Regions from separate parts of the Paenibacillus sp. 79R4 genome, predicted to be linked through region 1. Evidence: riboswitches for the same ligand, from Rfam matches in the RefSeq annotation. Region 1 holds a riboswitch; each other region holds the start of a gene.
The links. A riboswitch is a leader RNA that binds a small molecule or an ion and turns the genes downstream of it on or off. The one in region 1 is predicted to bind cobalamin.
Positions count from the first base shown of each region.

Region 1 (6,037 bases):
TTCGAGAGATTTTGTTCCAGCTTGCGGAATTCCCTGCCTTTGGCGATGGTTACTTCCACCATAGGAATGAACGACTTTTCATCAAGCGGCTTTACCAGGTAGCCAAGCGCACCGACAGCGGATGCCTTTTCAATCGTCTGTTTGTCGCTGTAAGCGGTCAATAGAATGATCCCGCCTGCCAGCTGCTCTGAGTGAATTCGTTTGCTCGCCTTAAGCCCATCCAAAATGGGCATTTGAACATCCATGATGACGAGGTCAGGCAGATGCTTCTTGCATAATTCGATAGCTTCAAAGCCATCGGAAGCTTCGCCTACTACATTGTAGTCCGCCTCCTCGAGCATCTCACGAATATCCATTCTTGTAATAGGTTCGTCATCGACTATTACAATTTTTCCATTCATGCGTCATGCACCTCATTGTCTGTCGTTATTTGCTTGTCTGCCATACAGTTAAAGTCCCGCTTGCATTGAACCGGAATCGTTTACTCCTCTAAGTAATCTCGAAGGGCATCCACTCCTACATTCTCGATCGTTGAGACTTCAAAAACTTGCTCCACCCCAGCTGCCGCCAAATGAGCTCTGGCCTGTTCGATTTCCTCTTGCGACTTAGCCAGCTCGACTTTCGTTACCACCCCGATAACCGGTTTGGCAAATACTGTCGCAAAAGCCGGCGGGAAGTAGCTGTCTTCTTTGGTACAATCCTGAACCAGTCCGATTACGTCAGCGTCTACACTGGAGACCAACAGCATTTTGTATAAATACCGATTCTCGATGCATTCGCCAGGCGTATCGATGGCCTGATCGAAATTTTCGACGGCTTGCGTTTTCTTGTAGGCAATCTTCTCACCGTGCAACCATTGGCACAGCGTGGTTTTGCCCGATCCCGTACTTCCGGCAAATATGATTTTCTTCATCCTAAGCTTCCCCTACGTTCTCGTAATACTTGTATTCGCCGAGAAGCCCAATATATTTTGCAATCCAAGCAACACTTCGCTGATCGCAGATTCAACTGATGATACATCGCCCGTAATAACAAGTGAGCCGCTGAAACGATCGACAAAACCGATCTGGACGCCAGCCGCCTTTGTTGCGATATCCGCAGCGATAATGGAGGCTTCGCTCGGGGTAATCGTCATGACGCCGATCGACTGATGCGCTTCGTTTCCGAGTCCCAGCTTCTTATATATATCCGGGTTCGGGTTTGCAATAATGTGAGCCAATGTGACCTGTTTACCAGGCACATACTCCTGAATTACACGTTGTTTCTCGGCTCCTTGTTCCATGCTTCTCATCTCACTCTCGTATCAAAAACGCTAAAATCCCCTGCAAAAAACAATAAAAGCCCCTTAAAAGTTTACGCGGAAAAGTTCACGCGGAATTTTTAAGAAGCCACTTTGCTTTGATTATAGGCAACACGCCGTTGTGTTACTTTTACTATATTTGAATAATGCAAGCGATGTCAACACAAAATCCGTCAAATCTCGACTTGATCCTAGAATTGAAACATTTTGTTCAAAATTCGAAGCACATCCTCTGCCGCAGGAACACGTGGATTCGTTTCCGTACACCCGTCTTTCAGCGCTCCTTCAGCGATCGATTCCCTCATCTCTTCAAGCAATGCTTGTTCCACACCGCATTCTCGCAGCGTCTGTGGCATATTCACCTGCTTCTGCAGCTGTTTGATCGCTTGGATAAGACTGCGGACGCCGCTCTTCGCATGGGGGGCCGACAACCCTAAAATCTTGGCAATTTCAGCATAGCGAATCGCCGCTCTGTTGCTGTCCTCTTTGCCGTATCCCGGCTTGTAATCTGCATTAAATTCGATAACATGCGGAAGGAGAACTGCATTCATGCGTCCGTGGGCAATTTTGAATTTGGCTCCTGCTACATGGGCGATCCCGTGATTCAATCCCAGTGAGGCAATATTAAAGGCCATCCCCGCAAGGCAGGAGGCATTATGCATTTTTTCGCGCGCTTCCAGATCATTCCCATCTTTATAAGCTCGTGGCAAATAGGCAAAGACCAGCTTCATTGCTTTCTCCGCCAGCGCATCGGAAATATCATTGGCTTTGATCGATACGTACGCTTCAATCGCATGCGTCAGCACATCCATCCCGGTATCAGCCGTGATAAAATCCGGCACGCTTTGGACAAGCTCAGGATCCAGAATCGCTTCTTGCGGCAGCATATCGTCGGATACAAGCGGATACTTAATGTTTTTCTGTTTGTCGCTGATAACGGAGAATGACGTAACTTCCGACCCGGTTCCACTTGTTGTCGGAATAGCGATGAACGGGATATCACGCCGGCCAAGCAGTTTTTGGGCAAACAATTTCATCGCTTTAGCCGCATCGATAGCTGAACCGCCGCCAATGGCAATGATCAGATCGGTGTTGAACGAGCCAAGCGCCTCGACGCCTTCCGTAACCACTTCGATCGGCGGATCAGGTACGATATTGCTGAAAATATACTGCTCATTGCTGCTGTCCAACCGATCAATCACCCGATCAATCATTCCAGACTTGATCATAAATGGATCCGTGACGATGAACACTCGTTTGTCTCGCCATTCCGATAGACGATCCATTGCGCCTTGCCCCATGTAGAGGTCGGCTTTAATTGAAAGTTTATCCATACAAGCACCTCCAAGAAGTAATTGCAACAAAAAAAGAGGCCATTCAAAGGGATGTTCCCTTCAAAAGCCTCTTTGCTTGTTATCATAAGCGCACGCCATTGTGCAGCTTCTTATCATTTAATTTTCCATTTATACTGTACACCGTTATTCCGATCTGCGTCAACCGCTTCCGGAACTTGTCCTTAGATCAGACACATAAACGGCTATGAACATAAAAAAAGGGATATGCACTCCATTGTGCACGGTTTCTTCAGCCCTGAAGAATTTCCCGGTTGGGTTGAAATACATCATTGTATATGTTCGGCGGCGAACACCCGGCTGTACCGACGACATTGTCGGAGCCTGCTGCAAATTAAAAAAGCCTAGCGAGGCGTGAACATCACTAGACTTGTAAACCAGCCACTTTCGCCTCGAAATGACCGGTCTTGGCAAAGTTCATAGACAAAAGACCTGACTTAAGACCGCGTATTCGGTCTATCACAGTGGCGGGACCGCGTTGGATTTACACCAAACTTCCATTGTCTATAACTTTTTCTATTGTACATGACGTGAATGGCTGCCCATTCGACATCATTATAGCACAAACGACACCATTGGCAATATAAATCTGAACAAATGGACCTGATATCACGGACTGATAATGGCAAATCCGAGAACATATAGTCGGATGAGTTAATCCGAAGTGTAGAATTCATATATTCTGGCCAGCTTCTCCTCTAAATCCGCAAAACGGACGAAACGATCCTCTCTCAGATATGCCTTGCCTTTGACAAATAGGAGCAGCGTGGGAGCTGTGAAGATCGACAAATGCCCGGCGACTTCTTCTACCTGCAGCGCATTGACTTGTCCTAACTTCATTTGCGGAAAATGCTCCAATAATGCTCTCAGCTTGGGGAGAATAGCGTGGCACACGCTGCAATCCGGCTTGGACACGTACAGGAAACTTAACTCATGCTCATTAATAAATGCTTCTACTACAGCATAATTGCTTAAATTCTCTATTTCCTTCATGCTTTTCTATTCTCCTTGCACTCGATATCTTGCTCCTTAGGTTGTCCTGCTTATTATTATAACCCATCCTAATTACAAAGGCCTTCTTATCCCAACCAGGAATTATCCCAACCAGGAAAAGAAGGCTTTTGTAATACGTCGTCAAATTTATTTAGAACTATTGCGAGCTGTATACAGCAAATTTGCGGATGATAGGGTTAGCCACAGATTCCGTAAGCCGCAACCGGATTTTATCTGCATTTACGGGTGTCAAGACATCGATTTTCTTGTGGCCGATTGCGCTGCCATGAACGAGCTCCTTCCATTCTCCATCCGCATGGACTTCAAGAACATATTGGCGCACTCGTTCCCCGTACGCTATATCTTCCATCAGCACCACGTGATCAATCAACGCGGCTTCGACCAACTCCAGTTCCAGCAGTTCACCGCTGCCCCCCGTCTCAGCCAGAGGATGGCTGAATCTACGTCTGATCTCCTCTCCGAGCTCCAGCAGACGCTTCGCATCTATCTCGGGGAGCAGCCCGCGATCGTCCGGAGAGACGTTAAGCAGAAGGGTCGCGCCATGCCCCACTGAACGGTAATAAATATCCATCAATTGCTCTAAGGTCAATAAAGAGCTCTCATCATTCGGATGCCAGAACCAGTGATCCTTGCGGATCGGCACATCGCATTCCGCCGGCACCCAATCCGGAGTCTCCGGCAGCCACTGCAAGGAAGCTTCACTGAACATGCTTCCTTTCGCTGTTTTTGCCGTATTCCAGCACGGGTAAGGGGCCAGTCCATCCTCATTACCAACCCAGCGTATCGTCGGAGCGCCCATATTGAAGATCATCGCCTCTGGCTGGTGCTGCTTGACAAGGCCGATAATCCGCCGCCAGTCATATTCACGGCCTTCGGAGCCAGCGCCATCGAACCAGATTTCCACCAGGGGCCCGTAACCCGTTAGCAATTCCTCTAATTGACGACAATAGAAGTCGTCGTATTTCTGTGGATCTGAATAACATGGCTCATGTCTGTCCCAAGGAGAGACATAGATGCCAAAGCCGACACCTTCCTCACGGCAGGCGTTCGCACATTCTCTTACAACGTCGCCTTGTCCATTTTTCCGCGGGCTGGAAGCGACGGAATAATCGGTTGTCGAGGTTGGCCAGAGGCAGAACCCGTCATGATGCTTCGCCGTCAATACAAAATAGCGAAATCCCGCCTCTTTTGCCGTTCTAACCCACTGCCGTGCATCCAGTTCCGTTGGATTGAACAGAGCAGGTGAATCATTGCCTTCTCCCCATTCTTGATCGCAGAACGTATTCATTCCAAAATGACAAAACAAGCCCAGCTCCTTATCCTGCCAGGCCAGCTGCTCCGGAGTTGGCAGAGCCATAACATAATCCGTTGGCTGCTTCTTCAATTCATTATTCATAGTTATTTACTCCTTTATAAAATTACTGTTTATTAAGTACGATCAGGTAGGTATGTCCAGGCTCCGCAGCAAATGTATATCGATAACCCTGCTCAAAGTGTAAGCTTGCCATCGTTACAGGAACATGCTTAGCATCGTATATGGCGAGCCGCTCTTTACTATACAAAGTACAGTCCCTTGTGCTTGTTGAATAAATCTCTGCGGCTTCCAGTTCCCCGGCCTGCCAGCGGATATTAATGACAAAGCCGCCTCTGGCCCGCAAGCCTGCAACTGACCCGCTTGACCAGGCCGCAGGAAGTGCCGGCAGCAGTCGGATCTCACCGCCATGGGATTGCAGCAGCATCTCTTGAATAGCTGCAGCCCCACCAAAGTTAGCATCGATCTGGAACGGAGGATGATCGCCAAACAGATTCGGGTGCACTGCCTTGACCAACAGCTCGCGCAGGCTGCCATGCGCTTTGTCCCCATCGCCAAGCCTGGCCCAGAAGTTAGCGATCCACGCCTGGCTCCAGCCCGTGTGTCCCCCTCCATGCTGCAGCCGCCGTTCCAGCGTCCTTCTGGCGGCGGCCCCCAGCTCAGGCATTTTATAGGGAACAATCTGTTCCCCCGGATGCAGAGCAAATAAATGAGAAATATGACGATGGCCCGGTTCATGTTCTTCATAGTCGACGGCCCATTCCATAATCTGACCATGACGTCCCACTTTAGGCTTTGGCAGCTTTGCCCGGGCTCCTGTCCATCGCTCAATCCATTCCTCATCCAGCCCCAAAATTTCCGCCGCTTCAATACAAGCAGTAAATACCGCATAAATGATCTGCGAGTCCATAGATGGGCCGGAGCATAGCGCACCTGCCTGTCCCGTCTCGTTCACATAGCTATTCTCTGGTGAGAGCGAGGGGGATGTAACCAAATAGCCATTCTCATCAAAAACCAGAAAATCAAGAAAGAACAGCGACGCTTCCTTCAACACCGGAT
Region 1 is NZ_QJOT01000002.1:228,375-234,411, reverse strand. It holds gene DMN77_RS03045 (ANTAR domain-containing response regulator) at 1-401, opposite strand, end outside; gene DMN77_RS03040 (EutP/PduV family microcompartment system protein) at 482-913, opposite strand; gene DMN77_RS03035 (BMC domain-containing protein) at 926-1,282, opposite strand; gene DMN77_RS03030 (1-propanol dehydrogenase PduQ) at 1,492-2,634, opposite strand; adenosylcobalamin (AdoCbl) riboswitch at 3,024-3,178, opposite strand; gene DMN77_RS03025 (thioredoxin family protein) at 3,307-3,645, opposite strand; gene DMN77_RS03020 (alpha-L-fucosidase) at 3,803-5,062, opposite strand; gene DMN77_RS03015 (glycoside hydrolase family 95 protein) at 5,085-6,037, opposite strand, start outside.

Region 2 (6,037 bases), on a different contig from region 1:
TTCACGGCGGCCTTCTTATACAGGGATGTCAGCAGGGCGCGGGCAGCGGCGAATTTCCACTCCGGCTCTTCCTTGGTCACGAGCTCAAGCGCAGACATCGTAAATGCACTGCTGATCTCCTCTCCGGTAACGACATCGCGTCTCAATTTGGATTGCACACCGCGCAGCAGGCGCTCCTTATCGATTTTGTTCAAGCCCTCCAGAATACGGTCGGCGTAGATGCCCAGACGCTCGCTGTCGAACGCCAGTTGGCGGTTATTAGGTTTGGTTACAAATGATGGCATGGAATATCCTCGCTTTCGTGATATAAGATCAGGCAGCAGCCAAAGCTGTGCGAAACTACAAAACTTGTTATTTAAAATTGCAAATAAACAGCGAAAAAAAGGGGCGCTGAGAGAGTATGTCGCGCCGGTTGGTATATATTTCACCATATTCACTGTGAGAAACATCACAGATTATCAATTATACAAGAAACGAGGTAGGCTAGAAAGAGTACAAGGGTTCCCAATCTATAACTTTTTGGGCTGCCAAGCTCTCTGGAATCCTTATAATACGCTGGTTAGAGCTGCCTCGATAGAGCAGAGAGGGGTCCCTTAAATTTTTTATAAATCTTCCATCGACAAGAACATCACAGCGTTCCAGCAGGCCAAATTCCGGGGTACCCGGCATCGCCAGCAGTTCTTCAAATGTATATCCTGTATATATCCAGATCGGAACCGGGCCAGCTTCCTGGCGCAATCGATCGATGAAATCATTGACCTCTTCAGCAGAGAAAAAGGGATCGCCGCCAAGAATAGAGACCCCGCTTAATAGAGGGTTATTTTTAATATCCGAGATAATCTCTGCCTGCCGTTCTTCTGTAAATGGTTCTCCATAATTGAAGTTCCACGTAGCCGGGCTGAAGCAGCCCGGACAACGGTGGCGGCATCCGCTGATGAAGATGGAGGCGCGCAGGCCTTCGCCTTCATTTATTGATTCCGGGTAATAACCGCAGATGTTCATATCCCGTGTTTCACCCGATCCCGAACCTCTGCCTGTTTAGCGGCGTTGAAGCGGGTCTGATAGTCTCCGGTCAAGTAGCCTGTTACCCGGCGCAGGCGACGGATATGCACATCATTCTCATGCTGACCGCAGGAAGGGCAGGTAGCTCCGATAATCCCCTCATAGCCGCAGGATGTGCAGCGGTCAATCGGATGGTTAATGCTGAAATAGCTGACTTGCTTGGATAACGCAAATTTTACAATGTTGATGAATGCAGCCGGATTATTGCGAGCATTCCCATCCAGCTCGATATAAGAGATAGCGCCGGCGTTGCAAAGATCATGGAACGGGGCTTCCAACTCAATTTTCTTCGCTGCACTTATGGTATAGTACACCGGGATGTGGAACGAATTGGTATAGTATTCACGGTCTACAATTTCAGCCACCTTGCCGTACACAGCCCGGTCACGCTTGGTAAACTTGCCGGACAGCCCTTCGGCAGGCGTTGCGAACAGCGTAATATTCAGATTGTGGCGCTCACTCTGCTCGTCGCAATATTTGCGCATATAAGAGATCAGGTCATAAGCTTTGCGATATACTTCCTCATCTTCGCCATGGTGCTTGCCGTACAATGCCTTCATGCATTCCGCGAGCCCGATGAATCCGATCGACAGGCTGCCGTGCTTGAGCAGGTCTCCAACCTGATCGTCAGGGGCGAGCTGCTCGCCACCTTCCCAGACGCCTTCGCGCATCATGAAATCGGAAGCTTTGGCCTTTTGGCGAGACTGAATCTCGAAGCGGTGCAGCAAGCCATCCGTTGCGATATCCATATAATGCTTCAGCTCGCGGTAGAAGCCGCGCTCATCGGCCTTTTTGCGCCGTCCCAGCGCGATACCGTGCTCCAGTCCAAGCTTGACGAGATTAATTGTATTAAAGGACAGATTGCCTTTGCCGGACAGATGGTTGCGTCCCAAGCGGTCGCTTAATACGCGAGTGCGGCATCCCATGGTTGCAAATTCCGTATCCGGATTGGTGGGGTCATAGTATTGCAGGTTGAGCGGCGCATCCAGGTTAGCGAAGTTGGGATACAGTCGTTTGGCCGAGCATTCTGCGGCCATCAGGAATAGATGATAGTTCGGATCTTCTTTATCCTGATTGATCCCTTGTTTGCATTTGAAAATTTGGATCGGGAAGACCGGTGTCTCACCGCTGCCCAGACCGCGCATCGTCGCCTTCAGCAGGGATTGGATGACCAATTGTCCCTCCGGAGAGGTGCAGGTCCCATAGTTGATGCTGGTGAACGGGATTTGTCCGCCCGCCCGGCTCGACATCGTATTCAAGTTATGAATCAGGCTCTCCGCAGCCTGTAAAGTTTCTGATTCGGTCTCCTTGGAGGCATATTTGAAAGTTCTCGGATATTGCTCCTGAAGGTCGCTGCGACTCATGGAGATTTCACCCAGGTCCGCCGCCTCGTCTCCTTCTTCAAAGTAGCCAAGCCCTTTGCGGAAATACTTCGCGAACGACTTCCTTACATAAGGGGCCAGATCGTGATCCAGTTTATTGGAGGAGACGCCGCCATACTGGGCATTTTGCTGGGATTGGAAAATGATCGCCACCAGCGCCATAGCTGTCATGATCGAATTAGGCGGACGAACGCTGCCATTTCCGGTGTTAAAGCCTTGAGCGAGCAGTTTATCAAATGGAATGAAGATGCAGTTCGTCGTGCCGATGGCATATTGATCCAGGTCATGCACATAGACGATATTGTCTTGAATAGCTTGTACCAGATGGTTAGGCATCACAAAGTGATTTGCATACCATTTGGCGTACTCACTGCCAAATTTGCTCATTTTGCCGGAGAAGCTCTCACCGTTCAGGTTTGCATTCTCGCGCAGTGCATCCAGGTTGGAGCTGGCAACAATTTCTTCCCCTAAATGAATCACCTCATCCAGCATTTGCTCCTGATCCGTATAAATTCGATTTAATAAAGCCATAACTAAGTGCTCCCCTCTAATTACTAGACATTCTAGACATATAAAAAGCATTTCCAACCTGCTTGAAGGTCGAAAATGCCCGATTGCGCTCCATCAAACACAGTACTCCTGTGCTCGGATAGTGTATAGCTGAAATAGTATGTAGCAGCTGCAAGCGGACACCTGCCTGATTCCTCGCAGGTCATTAGCGGTGTCATTGAAACAGGCAGGTCTCCTGGCTTCCGGGTTATTCAGTGGCGCCTTCCCACAGGCTTGCCTACCCGCAGTGGCATATTGCCGCCGAATCGCTTGTATCGCTTGTAGAGTGTGTTCAAAAAGTTCACTTTTTGATCAGCCATCGGTATCAAATCTTGAATTCAGCCGGGCTTTCCGGTGCTTGCGCAGGTATTGCCCGCGCCGCGCTCCTATTGCCTTTGGCTTCATCTAACCTTCTCGGTGTTGAAAACTGACCTTTTTGAACACTCACTTATAGAGGCTGTGAAGCCTCCCAAGCTTCCGGTCACAGTGGCGGGACCGCAGCGGATTTGCACCGCGCTTCCCTTTTAAGATCCGGTAGTATAAAATGCACCGAACCACCTGTTCATACTATATTTGGTTGTCTGGAATTGATCATAGCCCAATATGTTGTGTTTGTAAACAGGTCATAAGAAGGATTGACGAGTGAAAATTAACTGAAAAACAGGAGAAAGCAGATGTGATGCGGCGAGTCGGGGTCGAAAAAAATTGTGAACTTTTATGGACTGCACAGATGCTTGAATGAGTGATTATTGGAGAGAAGGGAGGGGATTCGACTGGCATCTACGAAACCGTCTCTAACGAAACTGGATAACGTTATTTGGACGAAAAAGCGGGACTGAAAAATGTAACGAAACTGGGTATCGCTATTTGGCCCAAAATAGTCGGTTTCAGCAGGTACAAGCCCAAATAACGATATGTAGTTTCGTTAAATTGAATTTGTGCTTTTTTTCGCGGCAATAGCGTTCAGTAGTTTCGTTAGAAGATCTGAGCAGAAATCCAGCGAATCGGAGTTTGAATTTCACCCGGGGTTGTGGTTAGAATAGAATTAATATGGAATAGAAAGGAAGTCTTGAAGATGGCGATAGCAGAAGTAACAGTTATTCCCGTTGGTACAGGAAGCACCAGTCTCAGTTCATATGTAGCCGAGCTGCAGCGCGTGTTGGAGAAGCAAACCGGCATTCAATATACACTGACCTCCATGAGCACGATTATTGAGGGGCAGCTTGAGGATATCTTTACCGCGATCCGGGCCCTTCATGAAGCACCATTCCAATCTGGGGCGATGCGCGTATCCACCTCGATCAAGATCGATGACCGCCGAGATAAAGTGAGCTCCTCTGAGCAGAAGCTGCGCTCCGTACGCGAGAAGCTTTAATCATTTTCCAGTCTTTGTGGTTGCATTTTTCCAAAAAAGCGGTATAATATTTTTTGTTTCTGAAATTCGAAGAGATTATGCTGATGTAGCTCAGCAGGTAGAGCAACGCACTCGTAATGCGTAGGTCGGTGGTTCGAATCCTCTCATCAGCATCCTTACTTTTTCAAGCGTGGCACGGTATCCGAAGTTCTCTGGGGCCGTGCCTTTTTGCGTAAAAAGCTTATGATCTACCGTTTTTCCACCCTTTACTCAAGTGAAGTGGTGTTTTACCATTGCGGGCTCTATCATAACTTGCACCAAAACGAGCGATAATTAAAAGTAAGAAGTAATTTTCCAGGAGGTTTGAAATGAAGAAGTTTATAGCCGGGGTCGTTGTGGGAGTACTGCTCTTCGGGATTGCATCCGTTCTCTCCAGCTCCATCAGGTCTCGAATGAATGTGCAAAAGGGGATTTATACCATTAAAAAAACAGACGGTACCTTGATATCGGAGGGCGCCGTGTTAGGTGGGATTGTTTATGCACCTGTTAGAGCGATGGCTGCAACATTCGGAGTTCCTTTAACCGTGGAGGGGAAGACGGTCTTAGTAGGCGAACCGACCGATTCACAAAGTCCAATGGAAGACAATGTATTAGTCGATGAGACTTTAGAATGGACTAATCGGATTAATCATTTACGTGGTGTAATTAGCAGCTGTGAAGTAAATATAGCGTTGAGAAAGGATAAGATAACAACCTTAGTTGCAGAAATTGAGAAGGAGAAATCAAAACAAAACTCAACGGGTCGACTGAAGCAGCTCGAAGAGGAGCTCAAGGAGAACAAGGATACCTTAAAGGAGCTCCGGGGAGGAATCACCGCCGCAGAGCGGGAAATATCGGAGCTGCAAAAGAAGATAGATGCCAAGAAATAGATTATCAATAATGATGAGAAAATATTTTCTATAATATAGCTTGTGTATGAGTACGGCTTAAAAGAGTGGTCGGTTAATCTCCCGGAAGGGAGGTGATGCCCGTGGGGTTAAAGACGCTTTGATACCTCCAGACAGGAGTAACTTTAACGGGCTGGCTGACGTTAGAGGTATAAGTATATCGCTTTGCCTGGGAGGTCTTATGATTAGATTTCTTAAACTGAACGGTATAAGCGCTTTATATGGACTTCATTTTGCCATACAAATTGAACTGATGGCGGAGCCGTATCGGCTTGCAAGAGTGGCTGGCGTTGATTTGGCGCAGATGAATAGGATCATCGGTTGGGCGATGATCGTGATCCTGCTTGCTGCTTCATTTCTGATGTACTATCTGACGAACCGCTTATTAGAAAGTGGGGGAGCAAGGTTCTGGACTGCCGTACTCTGGCTGCCGTATGCAGTGATGTTTATGTATGGGATTAGCCGTCTATTCCCTATCACGGATCGGGCTGATTCTCCACCGCCTGTATTGGGATTGTTAGTAATAGCGGCCGCGCTGCTCTATCCTCTATATATCCTATTTCTTAATTTTATGACCTACATACGCCGTGAAACGAATGCCAAGAGGCGGATAATAAATGCATGCGATAAAATAAAATCTGCTAACCCTAGGGCAGATAACAATAAGGATCAAGGTCGGTAATCCGATGCGCAGCCCCTTCAAATTTTTGAAGGGGCTAATGAATTGCTAATTTACCAACAGC
Region 2 is NZ_QJOT01000026.1:38,401-44,437, reverse strand. It holds gene DMN77_RS22855 (ribonucleoside-diphosphate reductase subunit alpha) at 1-284, opposite strand, end outside; gene nrdG (anaerobic ribonucleoside-triphosphate reductase activating protein) at 484-1,002, opposite strand; gene DMN77_RS22845 (anaerobic ribonucleoside triphosphate reductase) at 999-2,975, opposite strand; cobalamin riboswitch at 3,338-3,562, opposite strand; gene DMN77_RS22840 (MTH1187 family thiamine-binding protein) at 4,069-4,368, shown strand; tRNA gene DMN77_RS22835 (tRNA-Thr) at 4,448-4,520, shown strand; gene DMN77_RS22830 (hypothetical protein) at 4,716-5,276, shown strand; gene DMN77_RS22825 (hypothetical protein) at 5,476-5,976, shown strand.
Region 2: it holds a riboswitch for cobalamin, as region 1 does, so the genes downstream of both, DMN77_RS22845 (anaerobic ribonucleoside triphosphate reductase) here and DMN77_RS03030 (1-propanol dehydrogenase PduQ) in region 1, are expected to answer to the same signal.

Region 3 (6,037 bases), on a different contig from region 1:
GGTGTGACAATTTGGCATTTACTCCGATGTCCACGCACATCACCTCGGCTCCGGCTTGACGAGCCAGCACATTCACTGCTGCTCCACCGGCCAGGAAGTTATGTACCATCTGCGGAGTTACCTCCGCTGGAAAAGCACTGATGCCTTCCTCGCACACACCATGATCAGCAGCCATAACGATGACAGAACGCTTGGATAAATCGGGATGTACCTTCCCGGTAATTCCCGCTAGCTTCACGGCCAGATTCTCCAGCTTCCCGAGGCTCCCCGGCGGCTTGGTTAACTGATCGAGATGCTCTGCCGCAGCTGCTGAAGCAGCCTCGTCCGGAGCTGAGATTTTATCGATAACTTGTGCGATTAAATGATTCATGTGTATATCCCCTTCCTGATGCGTGATATGCGACTATACCATAACTATATCACTAATATTGCAAGATCCTGCTGCAAAATATGAACTAGCGATGACCTGTTCACCAGTTTAGATGCTCTATCATTCACTACTAGTTTCCTTACGCAGCAATAACTGGGGCTCTCCGTGATCGGGGTGAGCAACGATATGAGACTGCACCTGAAATACCGCTTCAATCAATTCAGAATTAATAATTTCCGCAGGTGAACCTTCTGACACAATTTTCCCCTGATGAAGCACAAGCAAATGGTCGCAATACAGCGCGGCCAGATTGAGATCATGCATGACCGATACGACCGTCAAGCCCGCTTCACGCTGCCAGCTGGCGACCAGCTCCATAAACTGTGTCTGATGTCGGATATCCAGATAAGTCGTTGGCTCATCGAGCAGGACGATCTCAGGCTGCTGGGCCATCACTTTGCCCAAGGCCACCCGCTGCCGCTGTCCGCCGCTTAATACATGAAGCGGCCGATGAGCCAGAGCATTCAGCTCAAGCTTATCCATAATACCGTCCATTAGTTGCCGAGCGGCTTCACTATCTTCTCTGCCGCGCCAATTCTGGAACGGAAACCGCCCCATCTCAATCACTTCCCGGACAGGATAGGCTACTGCCGGAAGCCCATCCTGCTGCAAAACCGCCAGCTTGCGCGACAGCTCCTTGCGCCCGTATTCGGCAATCAGCCTGCCATCCAGGCTGATCTCGCCGCGGTTCGGCTTCTCTACTCCGGACAAGAGGCTGATCAACGTTGATTTCCCGCTGCCATTTGGACCGATGATGCCCCAGAACTGCCCGCGTTGGACCCGCCAGTTTATATCCTCAAGTACGGACAAACTTCCATATGATTTATCAATATGCCGCACTTCAATCAACGCATCTCCACCTCTCTTTCCTTCTTCTTGCGATACAGCAAGTAAGCGAAGAAAGGCGCCCCTACGAAGGCTGTGACAATTCCCAACGGTATCTCGATTGGCGCCAGCAGCGAACGCGCTGCCAGATCGCTCCACATCATGAAGATGCCCCCGCCAAGCGCGGAGAGCGGAATAATCAGGCGATAATCAGGACCCGTAATCAGGCGAATAATATGCGGTACGACCAGGCCGACAAAGCCAATCACTCCGGATACCGAGACAGCCGCTGCCGTGAGCAGCGTGGCCACGAACAACACCGATAACTTGGTAAATTCCACATTGAGTCCCGTATGGGTGGCTTGTCGCTCGCCAAGCGCGAGCAAATTCAGCGTCCTGGCCCGACTCCAGAGATAAATGAACCCCAGCGCCAAATATGGCAGCAGGATGGCCGTATACGACCATCCTCGCAAGCTTAAGGAGCCCATCGTCCAATATAAAATTTCATTCACCGTCTTCTTCGACATCGCTGTCAGAAAGGAGACGACAGCCCCGAGGAAAGACTGCATCACAACGCCTGATAGAATCAAATTCTCGATCGGTATTTTCCCGTTCTCCCGAGCCAGCCACATCACGATCCATAACGTTAAAGATCCTGTTAAAAATGCAACAGCCGGCAGTGTGAACACTCCGATTACGGAGTACTGCCAGCCAAGAAAGATTAATACTGCGGCCCCTAGCGCTGAGCCCGATGACACGCCAAGTGTAAATGGATCGGAGAGCGGATTGCGCAGTACTCCCTGAAAAGCAGAGCCCGCTACCGCGAGCGAAGCGCCGACCAGCAGGCCCAGCATCACTCGCGGAAGGCGAACCTTCATAACAATCTGTTCAGAAGCCATGCTCCAATCCGGAGTAATATGATCGCCAACCCACGGAATATGATGCGCGAGAATGGCGATAATCTCTCCGGCCGGCAAATATACCGAGCCAACCCCGATACAGATCAAGACGGTGATTGCGAGCAAAGCAAGACCTATGATTCCGTATCCGGCCAGCTTCGTCCTCATGGCTGCATCAATTCCGGATAGATCGCTTTGGCCACTTCAATCAGTCCTTGCGTTACGCGTGGGCCCGGACGGCTAAGCAAATTATCATCCAGTCCGATAACCTGATCATTTTTCACAGCCGTAATTTGATCCCAGCCGCTGCGTCCTTTTACAATCTCGGCCAAGGTCTTGTCATTTTCAATTACGCTCTTGGCATACAGAATCACATCAGGATTTGCCTTGATGATATTCTCTTCGTTGATCTGGCTCCAGCCTTCTATATCGGAAGCAACGTTAACGCCTCCGGCGAGCGTAATCATCTCGTCCATAAACTCGCCTTTACCAACAGTCCAGCCTGGCGAGAACTCGATATATACTTTTTTCTTATCTTCTTCTTTAACCGATTTTACGGCTTCTGTTACTTGGTTCAGCTCATCCTGCATCTGCTTTACAACTTGCTCCGCCTCAGCTTGATGATCCGTAATTTGTCCAATCATCTTAATATGGTCCATTACGTTATTCACTGTCTTCGGATTGGATTTAAATACTTTAATCCCGAGATCAGTCAAGCTCTTGATCGTCTCTTCCTTGATCATCGTCCCTGTTACAACGACAAGATCCGGTTCAGCCGCTACAACGGATTCTACATTAACTTGGAAGCCGCCCATCTTCGGCTTGGACAACGCGGCTTCCGGGTAATCATCATTATCGGAGACGCCGACAATCTGCTCGTCCAGACCGATTGCGAACAAACCTTCCGTTTCCGAAGGAGACAAGGAGACAATCTTCTGCGGAGCCGCGTCAAATGTAACCTCCGTGCCGAAATCATCCTTTACCGTAAGCGGGTAGGCCGTATGCTGTGCTTCCCCTGCATTTCCGCTATTGTTGCTCTGTTCAACAGCCTGATTCGTGCTGTTATTTGCCGCCCCGTTCGCAGCATTATTCGTTGAATCATTGGTGCCACATCCTGCAACGACCATAATGACGAGCGTCAGTAGGGCGGCCGCCCATATTTTTCTCCAGTTCTTCAAGTTTTCCCTCTCCTTTTGAATAATTTTTTGTTCTTGCTTTTGTTCTTGCTTTTGTTCTTGCTTTTGTTCTTGCTTTTGTTCTTGCTTTTGTTCTTGCTTTTGTTCTTGCTTTTGTTCTTGCTTTTGTTCTTGCACGCCATTGCTTATGCTTGGAGTCCTTGCAAGTGGTGTTCAAAAAGGTCGCCTTTCAGCACCGAGGCTCCTGCTTCCGGCAGGATTTTTTAATTTCTGATCAAAAGCGGACTTTTTGAAACTACTACAACAAAAAGAAAACCCGATCCGATAGGATGGGTTACGTCTACAAAGTATTATGTCTGATCCGGACAGAACAAGTAACCTCCATACGCAGATCAGCATCTTTAGCTTAGCAGAACGCCATCCTTTCCTCGAAGGACCGTCTCATATACTCGCGGCAGGTCTCCTGACTTACAGGTTAAGACTTGAAGCCCGCCTTCCCATCAACTTGAGCGCTGACAGTGGCAAATTAGGCTTCGTTCCTGTTTACAGTGGCGGGACCGCGCCGGACTTGCACCGGCTTCCCTTTTCACCCGAGCGTATGGCGTCATGCGCCGCTAACTCAGGACCAGCAAGTATTTTTATTCAATTAATCAGCTCGAAGCAAGGCTATCTTCTCTATTGGATTATAGGGGAAAAGAAGATTGAACACAATATCCAGAGCCGTTCATATAGCTCTATCTACTGCAGCAATTCTGCATTAAGATGGCCTTAACCCCCCTCACTCGCTCCTGCACAGCCATACATTGCGAATAAATGAACCTTTCAAGATTTTCCCTTGATCCATTACCGTCAGACCGGCCTCGCGAATCTCCTCCTCAAGCGGCTCTGAAGAGACAATCACCGAACGGATGCTAATTCGCTTCAGACTCGTAAGCATCCTAATCCGTTCATCTCGTGGAAGCACCGAACAGAGATTATAGGGCATATCAAGAACCGCGGCGTCGTAATGTTCAGTTATGTCGTTCATATCACCGATCTCTACCAAGCCTTTCGACTCATAGCCAAAATGGTGCAAATTCACACGTGCGCCCTTAATCGCCAGCGGATTAATATCCCGACCGACCATGTCGATCCCCATCGACAACGCCTCGATCAGCACATTGCCCATGCCGCAGCAGGGATCGATCAACCGCAAGCCATCCGGTTGAGGAGCCGCGATATTAACTAATGCGCGAGCAACTGCGGTGCTGAGTCCTGTCGAGTAATTTTGCGGCTTATGCTTATGCTCCAGCCAGACTGAACGTGCCGGATGACAGACCCCCAGCGTCCAGCGCCCGTGATGAGAGAGCAAGCCATAGATCAGATCCGGCGTACGCATCTCCGCCTTGCCGCGAATCACACTCCCAACCTGACGCTCCATCTGCCGCTGCTCGTCAAAGCTGCGCGGATCACCATTTTTGATATATTTTACTTTAAATGTCCTATCCTGAAGCTCCAGCTCAGCTGCCTGCCGCAGCAGTTCCTCCCAAGAAACCTCGCTAATCCATACATCCATCCTCAGCGACAGATAAGGACTGCGGCTCGGATCGATTACAATGGACGTATCCACAAATGGATACGGTCCAACAGGATCAACAGCATATCCAAATAGCGCCTGAAGCTCCATCCTGCACAGATCACGCTCTGTCTCATGACAGGCAAAAGGGTAAATATATCGGCTGGAACTCTCCATTTGCTGCATCAAATCTCTCATTCCTCTTTTGACCAATTGAATTCCTCAGAGCACCATCATACCCCTTTTCCCCGCAAAAAGAAAAGCTAGAGACTAACCCGCGATGGCCTCATACGCTGTAACATTCGAATCTCGATAAGATAATCGTAATTGAGCGCACTTATAAGGTCGTCCATAGGTTTCTTCTCCTTGTTAAAGGCTGGATTTCCCTTGCAAGAGCCTCATACACTGTAACTCTTGAATTTTAATAAGATAAGCTGTAAACAGGGCTCATGTATGAGATCGATCATAGGTATCTGTACATTGTTAAAATCTATAACCTGCCTCCGCGATGGCCTCATACGCTGTAACCTTCGAATCTCGATAAGATAATCGTAGTTGAGCGCATATATTAGGTGGTTCCTTGAGTATCTGCTCTTTGTCCTAAGAACCTAACGGAAATGAGGTGCGCTATTTGAACAAAAAAGCGATTTTAGAAAATCTAACGGAAATGAGCGACCTTATTAGGGGGAATTTCTACGAAATTGATTGTTTTATCAACAAATAGCGGAACCCCTTTCCGTTACAATTTAATAGGGGTCAAATTAGGGGAAATAGAGGCTGTGAGTTCCGTTAGAACAATCTGATATCCGACAACCAGCAGTCCGACAATCCCACAACCCAACAAGTCAGCAATCCGACTATCTAACAAGCCAACAAGTCAACTAACCAACTAACCAACAGTCCTGCAATCTATCAATTCAATTAACCAACTAACCGGCAGTCCTACAATCTATCAATTCAACAATCTAACAAATCAATGATCCAACCAGCCCACAAGCCGATAGTCTAACGATCCAGCGATCCGACAGGCCAACCATCCATAAATTTATAGATTCAACAAGCCAACAGTCCCACAGCCCTGCTGCCCTACCGCCCAGCAATCTAACGGCCCAAAAGCTAATAACTCAACAGATAACACCCAACAGCTAATCCAATAAGCTGATAAGGCAAACCGTGGGGTCGACCGACCACC
Region 3 is NZ_QJOT01000007.1:87,265-93,301, reverse strand. It holds gene cobT (nicotinate-nucleotide--dimethylbenzimidazole phosphoribosyltransferase) at 1-370, opposite strand, end outside; gene DMN77_RS11580 (ABC transporter ATP-binding protein) at 491-1,270, opposite strand; gene DMN77_RS11575 (FecCD family ABC transporter permease) at 1,276-2,322, opposite strand; gene DMN77_RS11570 (ABC transporter substrate-binding protein) at 2,319-3,332, opposite strand; cobalamin riboswitch at 3,727-3,936, opposite strand; gene DMN77_RS11565 (TRM11 family SAM-dependent methyltransferase) at 4,069-5,031, opposite strand.
Region 3: it holds a riboswitch for cobalamin, as region 1 does, so the genes downstream of both, DMN77_RS11570 (ABC transporter substrate-binding protein) here and DMN77_RS03030 (1-propanol dehydrogenase PduQ) in region 1, are expected to answer to the same signal.